DNA from 2 places in the Mycolicibacterium gadium genome. Region 1 is predicted to be linked to the other one. Evidence: predicted binding sites of a transcription regulator. Region 1 holds the regulator's gene; the other holds the start of a gene.

Region 1 (7,289 bases):
TTGATGCGACCGAGCACACCGCCGACGGCACGAGGATCAAGGCTCGCGTGCCGATTCCGTTGGCGGCCACGTTGAGCGAATACTCAACGTTCTAGGTTGGGCGCCGATACCATCGGCGGATGACGCGGCTCGACCCCTTCCGCCACCCGCGGGCGCGCGACGAGTTCATCGCCAAATACGACGCCGTCGTCGCCGACTGACCCGTCGATTGCGAAGAGCGCGACCTCACTACCGAATTCGGCGCCACGCATGTGATCGTGAGTGGTCCGGAGTCGGCGCCGCCGCTTGTTCTCCTGCACGGGGCGGCGGCCACCGCGACCATGTGGCGTCCGGTCATCGAGACGCTCAGCGCGACCTATCGGTGCTATTGCGTGGACACGATCATCGAAGGCAACAAGAGTATTGCCAGCAGACGGATCCTCGGCAAAGTCAAACTCGTGGAATGGTTGCGCCGGGTGTTCGCTGCGCTCGATATCAAGCAGGCAAGGGTGGTCGGCCTCTCCTACGGCGGCTGGCTCGCGGCCAATCTCGCGCTGCACGCGTCCGAACTTGTACATCGTCTTGTATTGCTTTGTCCAGCAGCGACATTCGCACCTATTACTCTCAAGTTCTATCAGGGGGTATTCTCGGCGAGCCTCTCGCGATCACCGGAGCGGGCCCGCCACTTCGTGCAGTGGCTGTCGAGTACGCCGAATGTGGAGGCCGACCCCATAGCGGATCTCATCGTGACGGCACTGCTGTCGAACAAGCCGGTCCCCACCGGGTTGACACCACCGACGGTACTTTCCGACGACGCACTTCAGCGGATCGCCGTGCCGACAACGGTTTTGATAGGGGATCGCGAAGTGATCTACCGCGGCGGTCCGCACGCAGCGATTGCCAGGGCGCAACGGTTGATCCCAGACGTCCGGACGGACCTCATCCCCGGTGCCAACCATATTCTGACTCTCGACTGTCCGAAAGAACTTGCGGCCGAATTGCTCACTGCACTGGCCTGATAAAGCCAAAAGATCCCCGAACCCATGAGGATTCGGGGACCTTTTCGTAAAGCTAGTTCTGCTCGGCTTCCTGGCGCTTCTCGGCGGTCTTGGCTGCGCCGCGCGCAGCCTCGGCTTCGGCTTCCTTCTGGGCGGCATTGCGCTGGGCCTCGGCCTTGTCCTGCTGAGCCTGGCCTTCGCGGTACAGGTCGTCACGTCCGGCGACCGCGCCCGCGACCTCCTTGACCTTGCCCTTCACGCCCTCGACGACGCCTTTGATGGCTTCCTCGGGTCCGCTGTTCTTGTCCGACATTCGTTGTCTCCTTGCTGAGGGGTCAGGTGGTCATCAGATCCCCGATTAGGCGGTTCGCTAAACCCATTCCGCGCCATGGTGGCTGACGTCACATCGCTGTCCGGCGTCGGTTGATAGCGGTATAGCTGCCGCGGCAACAGAACTCGCGAGCCGGGAGTCAAAAGCGATGGCTGCGTATGGTCACCGTAGATGTCGGGCGCACATAAACCCCGATTTCATTCCGATATGAGTTTCTTGTATCCGGTCGCCGGGCAATTCGATTCGGCGCTTCGCTGGGCAAGATCCGAAGATTTTGCACATAGCCGAGGTATTTTCTGTCTCAGAGTTTGCGTGTGTTCTTTGGTTATCAACGTCTTCTGACGGACAGTTGACGGGCGCGATACGTTTCATGGAATTTGCGCCGACTGTGGGAGGGTCAATGAGCGGGCAGCAGAGTCGGCGCCGCATGGTGCGTTATCGGCTCGGAATCAGTTTGCTGACATTGTCGATGGCTGTCTTGTTGGCACCGATCACGGCGGCGCAACCGGATGCCGACGCTAACGCAGCGATAACCGCGGCGTGGGAGGCCAGCGGCGGTGACGGCGGCCCACTGGGACCCAAAAACGGCGGCGTCTACCCGGCCGGCCCCGGTTTCGGCCAAAACTTCGCTGGCGGCAAGATCTTCTTCACGCCTGCGACCGGCGCACACTTCGTACAGGGTGCCATCTTGGAGAAGTACGAGTCGCTCGGTGGCCCAGCCGACAGTGATCTGGGGTTCCCCACCATCGATGAGGGGCCCGGGCGAGCGCCGGACAGTCGAAACGTCACGTTCAGCGCGACGGACAAGCCGGTCATCTTCTTCACACCTGCGACCGGCGCACGTGTGGTCCGTGGGCCGATCAACGCCGCGTGGGACAAGCTCGGTGGTTCGTCGGGCACACTCGGCGTACCAGCGGAGGACGAGGTCTACAAGGGCGACGCCGTCTCGCAGAAGTTCACCGGCGGCGAATTGTCGTATGACATTCGCAAGAAGTCCTTCACCACCGTGCCGCCGGAACTTGCAGCTCAGTTGGGCGACCTGCAGTTTCCCGATGATCCGACCGCGGCGATCAATGCCGCCCGGCGCGCCGCCGGAGGACCGCTGGGGCCGCTGGGCGCCGCCGACGGAGCGCCCTTCCCGGTCGGCAAGGACGGACTGAGGCAGAACTTCGCCGGCGGCGCGATCTTCTACACACCTGCCACCGGTGCGAACGTCGTGACCGGACAGGTGCTGGCCAAGTACGAGAGCGTCGGCGGGCCCGAAGGCGATCTCGGCTTCCCGCTCACCAGCGAGGTCGATGGCGGGCTGTCAACTGCCAGCCGCATGTCCAGCTTCGCGGCCGAGGACAAGCCGGTCATCTTCTGGACGCCGGATCACGGTGCGGTGATCGTGCGGGGTGCCATGGCGGCAGCCTGGGACCGGCTCGGCGGGGCCAAAGGCGAGCTGGGCGCGCCGATGGCCGACCAGACGGAGGCCGGCGACGTCGTCACGCAGCGCTTCACCGGTGGCGTCATTTCGTGGGACCGAACGAAGAACACCTTCAGCACCGAACCGGCCAATCTGGCCGCCGAATTGGCCGGACTCGAGGTGCCGGGTCAGCAGTCGGCGCCCGAGACGCCGGGCAGCCCGCAGGCGTCAGATTCGGACGACACCAACAAGTGGTGGAAACCGAACGTGTGGTGGCTGCTGGCGCTCGTGCCGTTGGTGGCAGTGATCGGAGCCGTCGTGCTCGCGATCGCGCTGCGGCGCCGCAACAAGACCGATCCTTTTGCGCCCGACGAATCTCTTGCGATGCAGGACGTCCGGTTCAGTGGCGACGCCGATGCCGCGTACAGCACCGCGGCCGCTCCGGATCGGGTGACCAGCGACGACGAGTACGCCGCGGCGATGTTCGGCGATCGCTACGCAGGCGAGGAATTGGGCTCACTGCCCCGCCGGGGCGAGGATATGACACCGGAGGCCGTGCCCGAGGAGGAAGACCTTTGGGGTGCGCCGTCGTCGGCATCGAGCGTTCAGGAGACCGCGCAGGATGCCGAGGACGCCAAGGATAACGACGAGCCGCCGGCCCCTGAAGGCGAGTCCGACGATGAAGACGACCCGGACGCGGTCGATACGGCCCCGACTCGTATTCAGACCGGCGAAGCGGTGATCGCGGCCGCGGCGGCGGCCGCCGCGGTCAAGCGCGACCCCCTCATCGATACCGGACGCCATGCCCGGATCGAGGTGGACGACGACCTGCCGTCGCAGCGCGTTGCTTTCATGGTGCCGCTCGACGACCCGAACGAGGCACCAGAGGGCTACCCGGTCAAGGCGAATACCAAGACTGGTGTGTATTGGACACCCAGCAGTCCGTTATATGACGACGCCCGCGCCGAAATCTGGTTCGCCAGTGAGGAACTCGCGCGCGTGAACGGTTTCGTCACCGACGATGAGGCGCGCTAGATCTTACGGATCACCGTCACGACCTTGCCAAGCACGGCGGCGTCGTTACCGGGAATCGGATCGAACGCCGGGTTGTGCGGCATCAGCCATACCTGACCGCGCGTGCGCTTGAACGTCTTCACCGTCGCCTCACCGTCGATCATCGCGGCGACGATGTCGCCGTTGTCGGCAACGTTCTGTTGACGCACGACCACCCAGTCGCCGTCACAGATCGCCGCGTCGACCATGGAGTCGCCGACCACCTTCAGCAGGAACAGCGAGCCCTCGCCGACCAATTCGCGCGGTAGCGGGAAAACATCCTCGACGGCCTCTTCGGCCAGGATCGGGCCGCCGGCGGCGATGCGGCCCAACACCGGGACGAACGTCGGCTCCGGTAACGCATCCGACCCTGCGACGTCGGTGGCGACGACCGGGGGGCCGCTGTCCGCCCCGCGCACGTCCACGGCGCGTGGCCGGTTGGGGTCGCGTCGCAGATAGCCCTTGCGCTCCAGAGTGCGCAACTGGTGGGCCACCGACGACGTCGACGTCAGCCCGACCGCGTCGCCGATCTCTCTGATGCTCGGGGGATAGCCGCGACTGGTCACCGAGGCGCGGATCACATCGAGGATGGTGCGTTGACGCTCGGTGAGCCCGGTGTCGAGCCCACCGCGCCCGCCGGTGCCGGCTGCGCCACCCGGGGTATCGCTGCTGGAGTCCATGGCGCGAATCTAGCCCGCGGCCGCCGATTAATCAAACATGTGTTCGAGGCGTGTCGGATCGCCACGTGCTGGTGAGACCTTGACGACCCGGAGACGACTCGGGCATCAGAACTTGTCGGTGGGTGCCGCTATCGTTTGGCAACAGTTCGATCACATGTTCTATTAATCGAACACCTGAGCGAGTATGTTCGAACACACAAGCGAACGACCTTGGACCGGAAGGCAGGAAGATGACGATTCTCGAGACGCGGGAAATCCAGGCAACACCTGTGGTCAGGCCGGGTGTCCGGCCCGCGGGTGCACGGCGGCGGCCGCCGTCACGGCGGCCCGGCGGCGCTCCGGTGCGGTACCGCAGCTCCGGTGTCCTCGTGTCGCGCGCTCCGCGCCGGCGCCGCCCCATCACCCCGGTCACGACGGTCCTGTTGGCAATGGTCGCCGCAGGCATCACAGTGTGGCTCGGCCTGGTGGCACAGTTCGGCGGTGTCGTCGGCGAATCGGCCCCAGTGCCCGACCGGCTCGCGGTGGTTCAGGTGCAGACGGGCGAAACGCTGCAGCAGGTGGCGGGCCGAGTGGCGCCCGATGCGCCGGTGGGAAGCGTTGTCGACCGGATCCGCGAACTCAACCAACTCGACACGGTGGCGATTCATGCCGGCCAGACACTGATCGCACCGATCAGTTGACGGTGCGCTGTGGGCGGTGAAAACATCAGCCCCGCAAGGGTATTCGGTAACACCACGATGGGATATGTGCCAATCAGCACGAACCTGGGCTCGCGAACTCCCGCGCAGGTACGCTCAGAGGCGTTCGGGTTGGTCGTTTGGTGGTGTGGCGAAGGAGCGGTGATGCACTGTCCGTTCTGTCGTCATCCCGATTCCCGAGTGGTCGACTCCCGGGAAACCGACGAAGGCCAGGCGATTCGCCGCCGCAGATCATGCCCGGAATGCGGTCGTCGCTTCACGACGGTCGAGACGGCGGTGCTCGCCGTCGTCAAACGCAGCGGTGTCACGGAGCCGTTCAGCCGGGAGAAGGTCGTCAAAGGCGTGCGCCGCGCCTGCCAGGGCCGGGCGGTCGACGACGACGCGCTGAATCTGCTTGCTCAGCAGGTCGAGGACGCGGTGCGAGCCACCGGTTCGGCTGAGGTCCCCAGCAATGAGGTGGGCCTGGCCATCCTCGGTCCGCTCCGTGACCTCGACGAAGTCGCCTACCTCCGGTTTGCCTCGGTCTACCGCGGATTCACGTCGGCAGAGGATTTCGAGCGCGAGATCAAGGAGCTGCGTGAGCATCGCGAATCTCCACAGCCGGCCCAGAGCTGACCCGCCCCCTCACTCGATCTGTTTCGTACCGTCGTTGACGACGCGCCCTGCGACCCGCACCCAGCCCTCGGGGCTCCACTCGGTGGATATTCTCGACCCCTTACCCTGCACGATCTCCAGGTCCTGGCTGAGGTAGTCGGTGATGCGGACCGCCGCGGCGCCGGTGGCCTCGTCCTCCGGGACGCCGAGATCGGCGGCGAACATCCTTGAGCGGATCACTCCGGCGGCTTTGTCGAGCCAGGTCCACAGATAGTGCTCGGCCGCATCGGTGTAGTCGGACGGATCCGCCGCCATCAGTTCGTCGACGGACGCGAGGTCATAGATCGCGAAGTCCGGAGCCCATTCCGAACGCGCACTCACGGCCGTCAGATCGCCGTCGTAGGTGACCTGCACGATGCCCGCGGGCACCTGCAAGGTGTTGATGGCGAAACCCTGCTCGCGCAGCCACCACGAGGCACCCACGGTCGGATGGCCCGCAAAGGGCAATTCGACGGCCGGGGTGAAGATCCGCGCGTGCGCCGTGCTGGAGCCGCTTTGCGGCAGATCGATGAAAATGGTTTCGCTGTAACCCAATTGGGTGGCGATCCGTTGACGGTCGGTGGGCTCGACGGTGCTGTTGTCGACAACGCCTAGCGGATTTCCGAAGTTGCCGTCGGGGTCGGTGAATACCCGCAGTACCGTTACGTCGATGGCCATGGACCGATGCTACCGAGGTGCGTCGACGTCTTCAGGTGGCGCTGCGCTCGTCGTGGTCCATCGCGTCGAGTACGGCGACCCGGGTGTCGGCCGAGCCTGAGATCGCACCCTCTTCGATGCCGGTGCGCAGCAATCCGCGCAGATAATCCTGGTCGTAGACCGCGGGTTCGGTGGAAAGAATGAACTGCTCGAGAACCTCGACGAACCGGTCTGGGTCGTCGTGGAACGGGAAGTGCCCGGAACCCTCGAAGATCTCCAGCAGTGAGCCCGGCATCGCCGCATGTGCCAGACGGGCATGACTGACCGGTATCACCGAGTCGGCACTTCCCCAAATCAATTGCACCGGAACGGATTGCGTCAAATAACATCGATCGAGCATTGTGACAACTTGGCCGCGCCAGTCCACTACCGCGCGCAGCGTGCGCGCGAAGGCCGACGAGGCCGTCGGCTCCGGCAGATCCGCGAGGATCCGAAGCACGTCGGGAATGTCACGGCCCAGACCTGTCGATCCGAACATCGCTCCGGCCACACGTCCGACGGCGTGCACCGCCGGCAGCACCAGCGGTAGACGCAGAAACGCCAACGCCTCGCTGCCCATCGGCAGTGAGGCGACCCGCAGCGCGATGTTGACGTCTTTGGTCACGCCGCCGGCTCCCACGAGGATCAGCCGCTCGACGAGCTGGGGGAACTGGTAGGCGAACTGCATCGCCACGCCGCCACCCAGGGAGTGGCCGACGACAGTGACCCGGTCGACGTCGAGCACGCTCAGCAGGTCACGCATCCCGTTGGCGTACGCGGCCACCGAGTAGTCGGCGCGGGGCTTATCGGACT
Region 2 (7,289 bases), 1.1 Mb from region 1:
TGCTCGCCGTCGATGCGCAGCTCAGACACCGCGAACTCCGGAGCCGGTGTGTTGTACACCAATTCCATTCCGTCCCTTGTGGTGGTGGGGCGGATCGAATCCTCGCTGGCAGGTGTGAAGTCGAGCACGCGCAGCAGTTCGGGCACGTCGACGTGCTTCGGGGTGAGTCCACCGCGCAACACGTTGTCCGAGTTGGCCATCACCTCGAGGCCAACGCCGTGCAGATATGCGTGCAGATTGCCGGCGGGCAGATAGATGGCTTCGCCGGCCTGCAGGGTGATGCGGTTGAGCAGCAGGCTGGCCAGCACGCCTGCATCACCCGGGTAACGCTCGCCGAGTTCGAGTACTGTCCTTGCCTCGGCGGCGAATGTCTTGCTACCCGAACGCACATAGTGGATCGCGCCCTCGATCACCTGGGGCACCAACACGTCGAGATCGGGCTGCGGTGCGGTGATCCACGTGGTGAACAGGGCCCGCAATCCGAACTCGTCGGCCTGACCCGCCAGCAGGGCCACATACGGGTCGAGATCGCTCACCGCGAGCGCACGCATCAGCTCGACGGTGCGCTCGGGGGGCCGGAATCCGGCAAGTGCGTCGAATTCGCCTAGAGCGATCAGGATTTCGGGCTTGTGACTGGGGTCGCGGTAGTTGCGATTGGGTGCGTTGACGGGAATTTCCAATCGGTCCTCGCGGGCGAAGCCCTCCGCCGCCTGCCGCGCACTCGGATGCGCCTGCAGCGACAGCGGCTCGTCGGCCGCGAGCACCTTGAGCAGAAACGGAAGCGTGTCACCGAATCTGGCGCGCACACCGGGCCCGAGCTGCCCCTCGGGATCATCGCGCAATGTGTCAAGCAGCGACCGTTCACCCTCTTCGGTATCCAGCCACGCGGGATCGCCCGGGTGAGCCCCGAACCACAGCTCGGCCTCCGGATGCATTGTCGGGCTTGGCCGTCCGGTGAAATCAGCGATCGCGGTCCGTGACCCCCAGGCATAGGTCCGCACCGCTCCACGTAGCAAGTTCACTTGCTCAACCTCGAACCAGCTTCAGGTAGACGGCCGTCATCTCCAGCCGGACAGCCAGCATCGCCAGCTGCTCTTCCAGGCGGCCTGGACTGGTCGGGGCGGCAGGCACGCGCTCGATGTCAGAGGCTTCGAGCGGTTCCGGCACATCTTCGGCGTGGATCACGTCGACGCCGTCCAGCCCGGCGACCCTGGCGGCGACGACGGCTCGTTCGGCATCGGTGGCGAGCACGAAGGTCCGAACCCGTGACGGCAGCGGACCGTCGATCTGCTCGTCATGGAATATCGACTGCTCGCGGTCGGCGCCGGATGTCTCCCCCATTCCGCCGCGCAGCGCCACCATCGCCTCGGCCAGACCCACCGCGGCCACCGCCCGATGAGCGACCCGCAACATGACGGCCGCGACGTGCCGCGCCAACACCAGCGTCGCCGCGTTGTCGCCAGCGATGACGACCTGGGCGCCCGACATACGCTCGGCCAACGCCTTCGCGGGATTCGTGAGCAGCTCCCGAGTAGCGCTGTTGCGCAACGCTTCTGCGTCCAGCTCGTCGGCCAGCGCGGCCAGGTCCACCCGGAGCCCCTGGTCGACCATGTGCAGTGTCGCCAGGCCGGCGGCCAGATAACGGGAGAAGCTGAATTCATCGGGCACCCACACCCGCGGGGCCAGTGCGACGGATCGTCCCGCAGTGGCGTCGCGCAACGGTCCCTCGTAGGGCGCAACGACGACGACGCGGGCGCCGCGACGCACTCCGGTGGCTGCGGCCGCCACCAAAGCGGGATCGCCGGGATCGTCGCCGGCCACGATCAGCACGTCCAGCGCGCCGATCCACGGCGGCACCTCAGGGGCGACGACGATCGGTGCGGCCACCGAACCACCCAGCGCAGCGGCGAGCAGAGACCCTGCCGCTTCGGCATTTCCGCGACCGGCCACCCAGATCACGGTGCGCGGGGGCTCGGTGCTCCACAGCTGATCCAGGTCGCCCTCGTCGAGCGCCGCGGCGGTGGCGCGCACCTGCGCGCCGGCCATCGCGGCCGCGCGCAGCGAGCCGTCGCGGTCGGCGGCCAGCAGTCCTTCCACGTCGTCGAGGTCGACCAGAGAGTGGGTGGCGTTCACTTCGGCACCTCGGATGCCGCCTCAGTTGGCGCGGAGATCCGGGCCCCGATCTGTTCGACGATCGCGTCGACCTCTTCCGTGGTCCGCGCCTCGACGTTGAGCCGCAACAACGGCTCGGTGTTGGACATCCGCAGGTTGAACCAGGATCCGTCGCCCAGATCGACGGTCACCCCGTCGAGGTGGTCGATCGAGTGGACGCGGGCCGCGAAGGAGGACAGCACCCGGTCGATGCACGCTTCGGCGTCGGTGACCGTGAAGTTGACCTCGCCCGACGCTTCGTAGCGTTGGTAGTCGGCCATCAGGTCGGACAGCGGCCGGTCCTGCTCACTGAGCGCGGCCAAGACGTGCAGCGCCGCCAGCATCCCGGAGTCGGCGCCCCAGAAGTCGCGGAAGTAGTAGTGCGCTGAATGCTCGCCCCCGAAGATCGCCCCGGTCTCGGCCATCAGTGCCTTGATGTAGGAGTGTCCGACGCGCGAACGTAACGGGGTGCCGCCCCGTTCAGCCACGAGTTCCGGGACGGCCCGCGAGGTGATCAAGTTGTGAATCACCGTCGCGCCGATCTCTCGACCGAGTTCGCGGGCGGCCACCAACGCGGTCACCGCCGACGGCGAAACCGGCTTACCCAGCTCGTCGACCACGAAGCAGCGGTCAGCGTCGCCGTCGAACGCCAGCCCGATGTCGGCACCGGTGGCCAGCACGTGCGCTTGCAGGTCGACGAGGTTCGCCGGGTCCAGCGGATTGGCTTCGTGGTTCGGGAACGTGCCGTCGAGTTCGAAGAACAACGGCGCGAGCCTGATTCCTGCAATCGAACCCAGCACAGCCGGAGCCGTGTGGCCCGCCATTCCGTTGCCGGCGTCGACGGCGACCTTCAGCGGCCGCAATCCGGCCAGGCTGACCAGTGATCGCAGAAAATCGCCGTAGTCCGTGAGAACATCGCGGTCCGATTTCGAGCCACGCGGCCCGTCGTAGGCCGGTATCCCGGCGATCACGTCCTCGCTGATGGCCAGCAGCCCGGTGTCCTTGCCGACGGGCTTGGCGCCTGCGCGGCACAGCTTGATGCCGTTGTAGGCGGCCGGGTTGTGACTCGCGGTGAACATTGCGCCCGGACAGTCCAGCAGACCTGAGGCGAAGTACAGCTGATCGGTGGACGCCAGGCCGACGCGCACCACATCGAGGCCCTGCGCGACCACACCGTCGGCGAATGCCTCCGCGAGCGACGGCGAGCTGTCTCGCATGTCGTAGCCGATCGCCACCTGGGTGGCGTTCTCACCGCGCATGAGCCGAGCGAACGCGCCGCCGACATCCCGGACGAAATCCTCGTCGATCTCTTCGCCGACCAGGCCGCGCACGTCATACGCCTTGATGACGCGATGGACAGCCGCGGCAGGCCGGGACATACAACTCCTTGTGACGTGGGCTACTGGCGCCAGCCTAACCGTCGAATGAAAGAGGCATGTGCGCTAGCCCTCGCCGAGTGCTCTGCTATTCAGGCGGGTCGGGCAACACCCGCAGGTGGCCCCGTCGGCGGCCGTTGGACTCGGACCTGCGGGCCGGCGGTGCCATCAGCGCGCCGCCCGACACACCGGTCACCGGATCGGAAAACCCTGCGGCCACTCCGTTGATCGGCGGCGCCATGTCGCGTCCTTCGCGCACCGCGTCGGCGAGCGCCACCAGATCGTCCTCGTCGGGGTGCGACGGCAGTGGACCCGCGTGGCGAACGAGCTCCCATCCACGTGGCGCGGTGATCCGGCCGGCGTGCAGGACGCAGAGATCCCACGAGTGGGGCTCGGACACCGTGGCCAGCGGGCCGACGACTGCCGTCGAGTCGGAGTAGACGAATGTCAGCGTCGCGACCGCATAGTGGGGGCACCCGGGCCGGCAGCAGCGACGGGGAACGTTCACAGCGAGAGGTTATCGTGCGCAAACGGCGCAAGCCGCCGGACACGCGCGCCATCGGAGGGTCGATCTCCAACCGTTACGATCGCTCCGTGGCCGAACGCGGACACCACCGATCACGCCGCGGCCGCGACATGCGCGGGCCGCTCCTTCCACCGACCGTGCCGGGCTGGCGCAGCCGGGCCGAACTGTTCGACATGGCGGTGCTCGAGGCCTACGAGCCGATCGAACGCCGGTGGCAGGATCGGGTGTCGACGCTGGACATCGCCGTCGACGAAATACCCCGCATCTCGGCCAAGGATCCCGAAAGCGTGCAATGGCCGCCCGAGGTCATCGCCGACGGCCCGGTCGCCCTGGCCCGGCTGATCCCCGCGGGCGTCGATGTCCGCGGCAACGCCACACGGGCGCGAATAATGTTGTTCCGCAAGCCGATCGAACGACGGGCGAAAGACACCGCCGAACTCTCGGAGCTGTTGCACGAAGTCCTGGTGGCACAAGTCGCCACTTATCTGGGTGTCGAACCCTCCGTTATCGACCCCACTATCGAGGACGAGTGAACAACTCGCCTAGATCACGCCGCGCTTGAGGCGACGGCGCTCACGTTCGGAGAGCCCGCCCCAGATGCCGAAGCGTTCATCGTGGGCCAGGGCGTAGTCGAGGCACGCGTCGCGCACCTCACAGCCCTGGCAGATGCGCTTGGCCTCACGAGTCGAGCCGCCCTTCTCGGGGAAGAACGCCTCGGGGTCGGTTTGTGCGCACAATGCCTTCTCTTGCCAGAGGTCGTCCTCCGGCGTGAGCATTGCCGGCACAGCCGGGATTGCCGGCGGCACATCAATCGGGGCGGGCACCAGACTCAACTGAGGACGCCGAGGCGTCTCGAACGGTGCCGGTCCAATATTGGTGTGCGGCGCGCTGTCCACTGAGCCAAGCAGTCGGTCGTCGAACCGGACCGCATGCTCGAAATCGCTGTACTCAAAAGACATTTTCCGCCTCCTCACCTGATGTCGTAGATCCGTAACTTGAGCCCCACTATTTACTGTGCGGCCATTTCAGATTCGAACATATGATCGAATCTCGGTCTGCGGCACCGAAACCGGCTGGCCAACCGCGAAATGACACTGGTGTGATTACACACGCGCTAGCAGCCGTGGTCAAGCGTTGGAACAGAAATTCATACCATTCCGTGACCGGAATTCGGCGCGTCGGAATATCGGCGTGTCTGTCACACCCTCGGCCACGTGCCCCAGATCGCGCGCGACGGCCTAGTGTCGGTCACTGTGAAAGTCACGGTTCTGGTCGGCGGGGTAGGCGGCGCCCGCTTCCTGCTCGGCGTACAGCACCTGTTGGGGCTGGGCCAATTCCAGGATTCCGGGACGTCGGCACACGAGTTGACCGCCGTGGTCAACGTCGGCGATGACGCGTGGATGTTCGGGGTTCGGATCTGCCCGGACCTCGATACCTGCATGTACACGCTGGGCGGAGGCATCGACCCCGAACGCGGTTGGGGTCATCGCAACGAAACGTGGCATGCCAAGGAAGAACTCGCCGCTTACGGTGTGCAGCCCGACTGGTTCGGCCTCGGCGACCGCGACCTCGCCACCCACCTTGTGCGCAGCCAGATGTTGCGCGCCGGCTATCCGCTGTCACAGGTGACCGAAGCGTTATGTGCCCGTTGGTCGCCCGGTGCACGACTGTTACCCGCGAGCGACGACCGCAGCGAAACCCATGTCGTGATCACCGATCCCGAGGACGGCGAGAAGAGGGCGATCCACTTCCAGGAATGGTGGGTGCGATACCGCGCGCAAGTCCCCACCCATAGTTTCGCGTTCGTCGGTGCCGAGGCGGCGACCGCCGGCCCCGGCGTCGTCGAAGCCATCGAAACCGCCGACGTCGTCCTGATTGCCCCGTCCAATCCGGTGGTGAGCATCGGATCGATCTTGAACATCCCCGGCATTCGCGGCGCGCTGCGCACGACGTCGGCGCGGGTCATCGGCTACTCCCCGATCATCGATGGTAAGCCGTTGCGCGGCATGGCCGACGAATGTCTGTCTGTCATCGGTGTGGACAGCACCTCTGAAGCAGTCGGCAGGCACTACGGGGCGCGCAGCGGCACCGGCATCCTCGACGCCTGGCTGATCCACGAAGGTGACCACGCCGAGATCGACGGTGTCGAGGTGCGCGCCGTACCCCTGTTGATGAAGGATCCGGCGACGACCGCCGACATGGTGCGCACCGGAGTGGAGGTCGCCGGGCTGAAAGTGGATCCACGGCGATGACCGAACACGGATCCGCGGCAGCCGTCGAAATCCTGCCTGTGCCAGGACTGCCCGAGTTTCGCCCGGGTGATGACCTTGCCGAGGCAATCGCCACGGCCGCACCCTGGCTCCGCGACGACGACATCCTCGTGGTCACCAGCAAGGTGATGTCCAAGTGCGAGGGTCGTATCGTCGATGCACCCGTCGACGCCGAACAGCGAGACATCCTGCGACGCAAGCTCATCGACGCCGAAGCGGTGCGGGTACTGGCTCGCAAGGGCAGAACACTGATCACCGAGAACGCGATCGGCCTGGTACAGGCAGCGGCCGGGGTGGACGGTTCCAACGTCGACTCCGCAGAACTCGCCTTGTTGCCAACGGATCCCGATGCCAGCGCTGCGGCGTTGCGAAGCGGTCTGCACAAACGCCTCGGAGTCGCCGTCGGGGTGGTGGTCACCGACACCATGGGACGTGCGTGGCGCAACGGGCAGACCGACGTCGCGATCGGCGCCGCGGGACTGCAGGTGCTGCACGGCTACGAAGGGTCGCGCGACCGGCACGGCAACGAGTTGATTGTCACCGAGATCGCGGTCGCCGACGAGATCGCCGCGGCAGCCGATCTCGTCAAGGGCAAGCTGACCGACATCCCGGTCGCGGTGGTGCGCGGGTTGTCGCTGCCAGATGACGGCTCGAATGCCCGTCGCCTGGTGCGCGCCGGAGAGGATGATCTGTTCTGGCTGGGCACCGAGGAGGCCATTGCGCTCGGTCGCAGTCAGGCGCAGTTGTTGCGTCGGTCGATACGCACTTTCGCCGACGATGACGTGCCACCCGAGCTGATCGAGGCCGCGATCGGCGAAGCGCTCACCGCTCCAGCACCGCACCACACCCGGCCGGTCCGGTTCGTGTGGATGCAGGACCCGGACGCGCGGCTGGCCCTTCTGGATCGAATGAAGGAGAAGTGGCGCGCCGATCTCATCGGCGATGGCCGACCGGCCGATGCCGTCG

Evidence for each region. The regulator LexA, encoded in region 1, represses DNA repair genes until DNA is damaged. The targets are predictions, from matches to a motif close to CGAACANNTGTTCG.
Region 2: a site for LexA is predicted at 5,086-5,099, ahead of cofD (2-phospho-L-lactate transferase). Genes of this name have one in related genera too.

What each region holds. Positions count from the first base shown of each region.
Region 1 covers NZ_AP022608.1:1,504,509-1,511,797, reverse strand. Annotated here, with positions in the region: gene hflX (GTPase HflX) at 1-95, shown strand, start outside; gene G6N36_RS07525 (alpha/beta fold hydrolase) at 252-998, shown strand; gene mbp1 (microaggregate-binding protein 1) at 1,051-1,290, opposite strand; gene G6N36_RS07515 (LGFP repeat-containing protein) at 1,709-3,751, shown strand; gene lexA (transcriptional repressor LexA) at 3,748-4,449, opposite strand; gene G6N36_RS07505 (LysM peptidoglycan-binding domain-containing protein) at 4,680-5,129, shown strand; gene nrdR (transcriptional regulator NrdR) at 5,292-5,762, shown strand; gene G6N36_RS07495 (PhzF family protein) at 5,772-6,458, opposite strand; gene G6N36_RS07490 (alpha/beta fold hydrolase) at 6,490-7,289, opposite strand, start outside.
Region 2 covers NZ_AP022608.1:2,555,208-2,562,496, forward strand. Annotated here, with positions in the region: gene manA (mannose-6-phosphate isomerase, class I) at 1-1,022, opposite strand, end outside; gene G6N36_RS12490 (TobH protein) at 1,027-2,133, opposite strand; gene G6N36_RS12495 (phosphomannomutase/phosphoglucomutase) at 2,130-3,530, opposite strand; gene G6N36_RS12500 (DUF3499 domain-containing protein) at 3,616-4,035, opposite strand; gene G6N36_RS12505 (metallopeptidase family protein) at 4,164-4,586, shown strand; gene G6N36_RS29530 (WhiB family transcriptional regulator) at 4,596-4,829, opposite strand; gene cofD (2-phospho-L-lactate transferase) at 5,307-6,305, shown strand; gene G6N36_RS12520 (coenzyme F420-0:L-glutamate ligase) at 6,302-7,289, shown strand, end outside.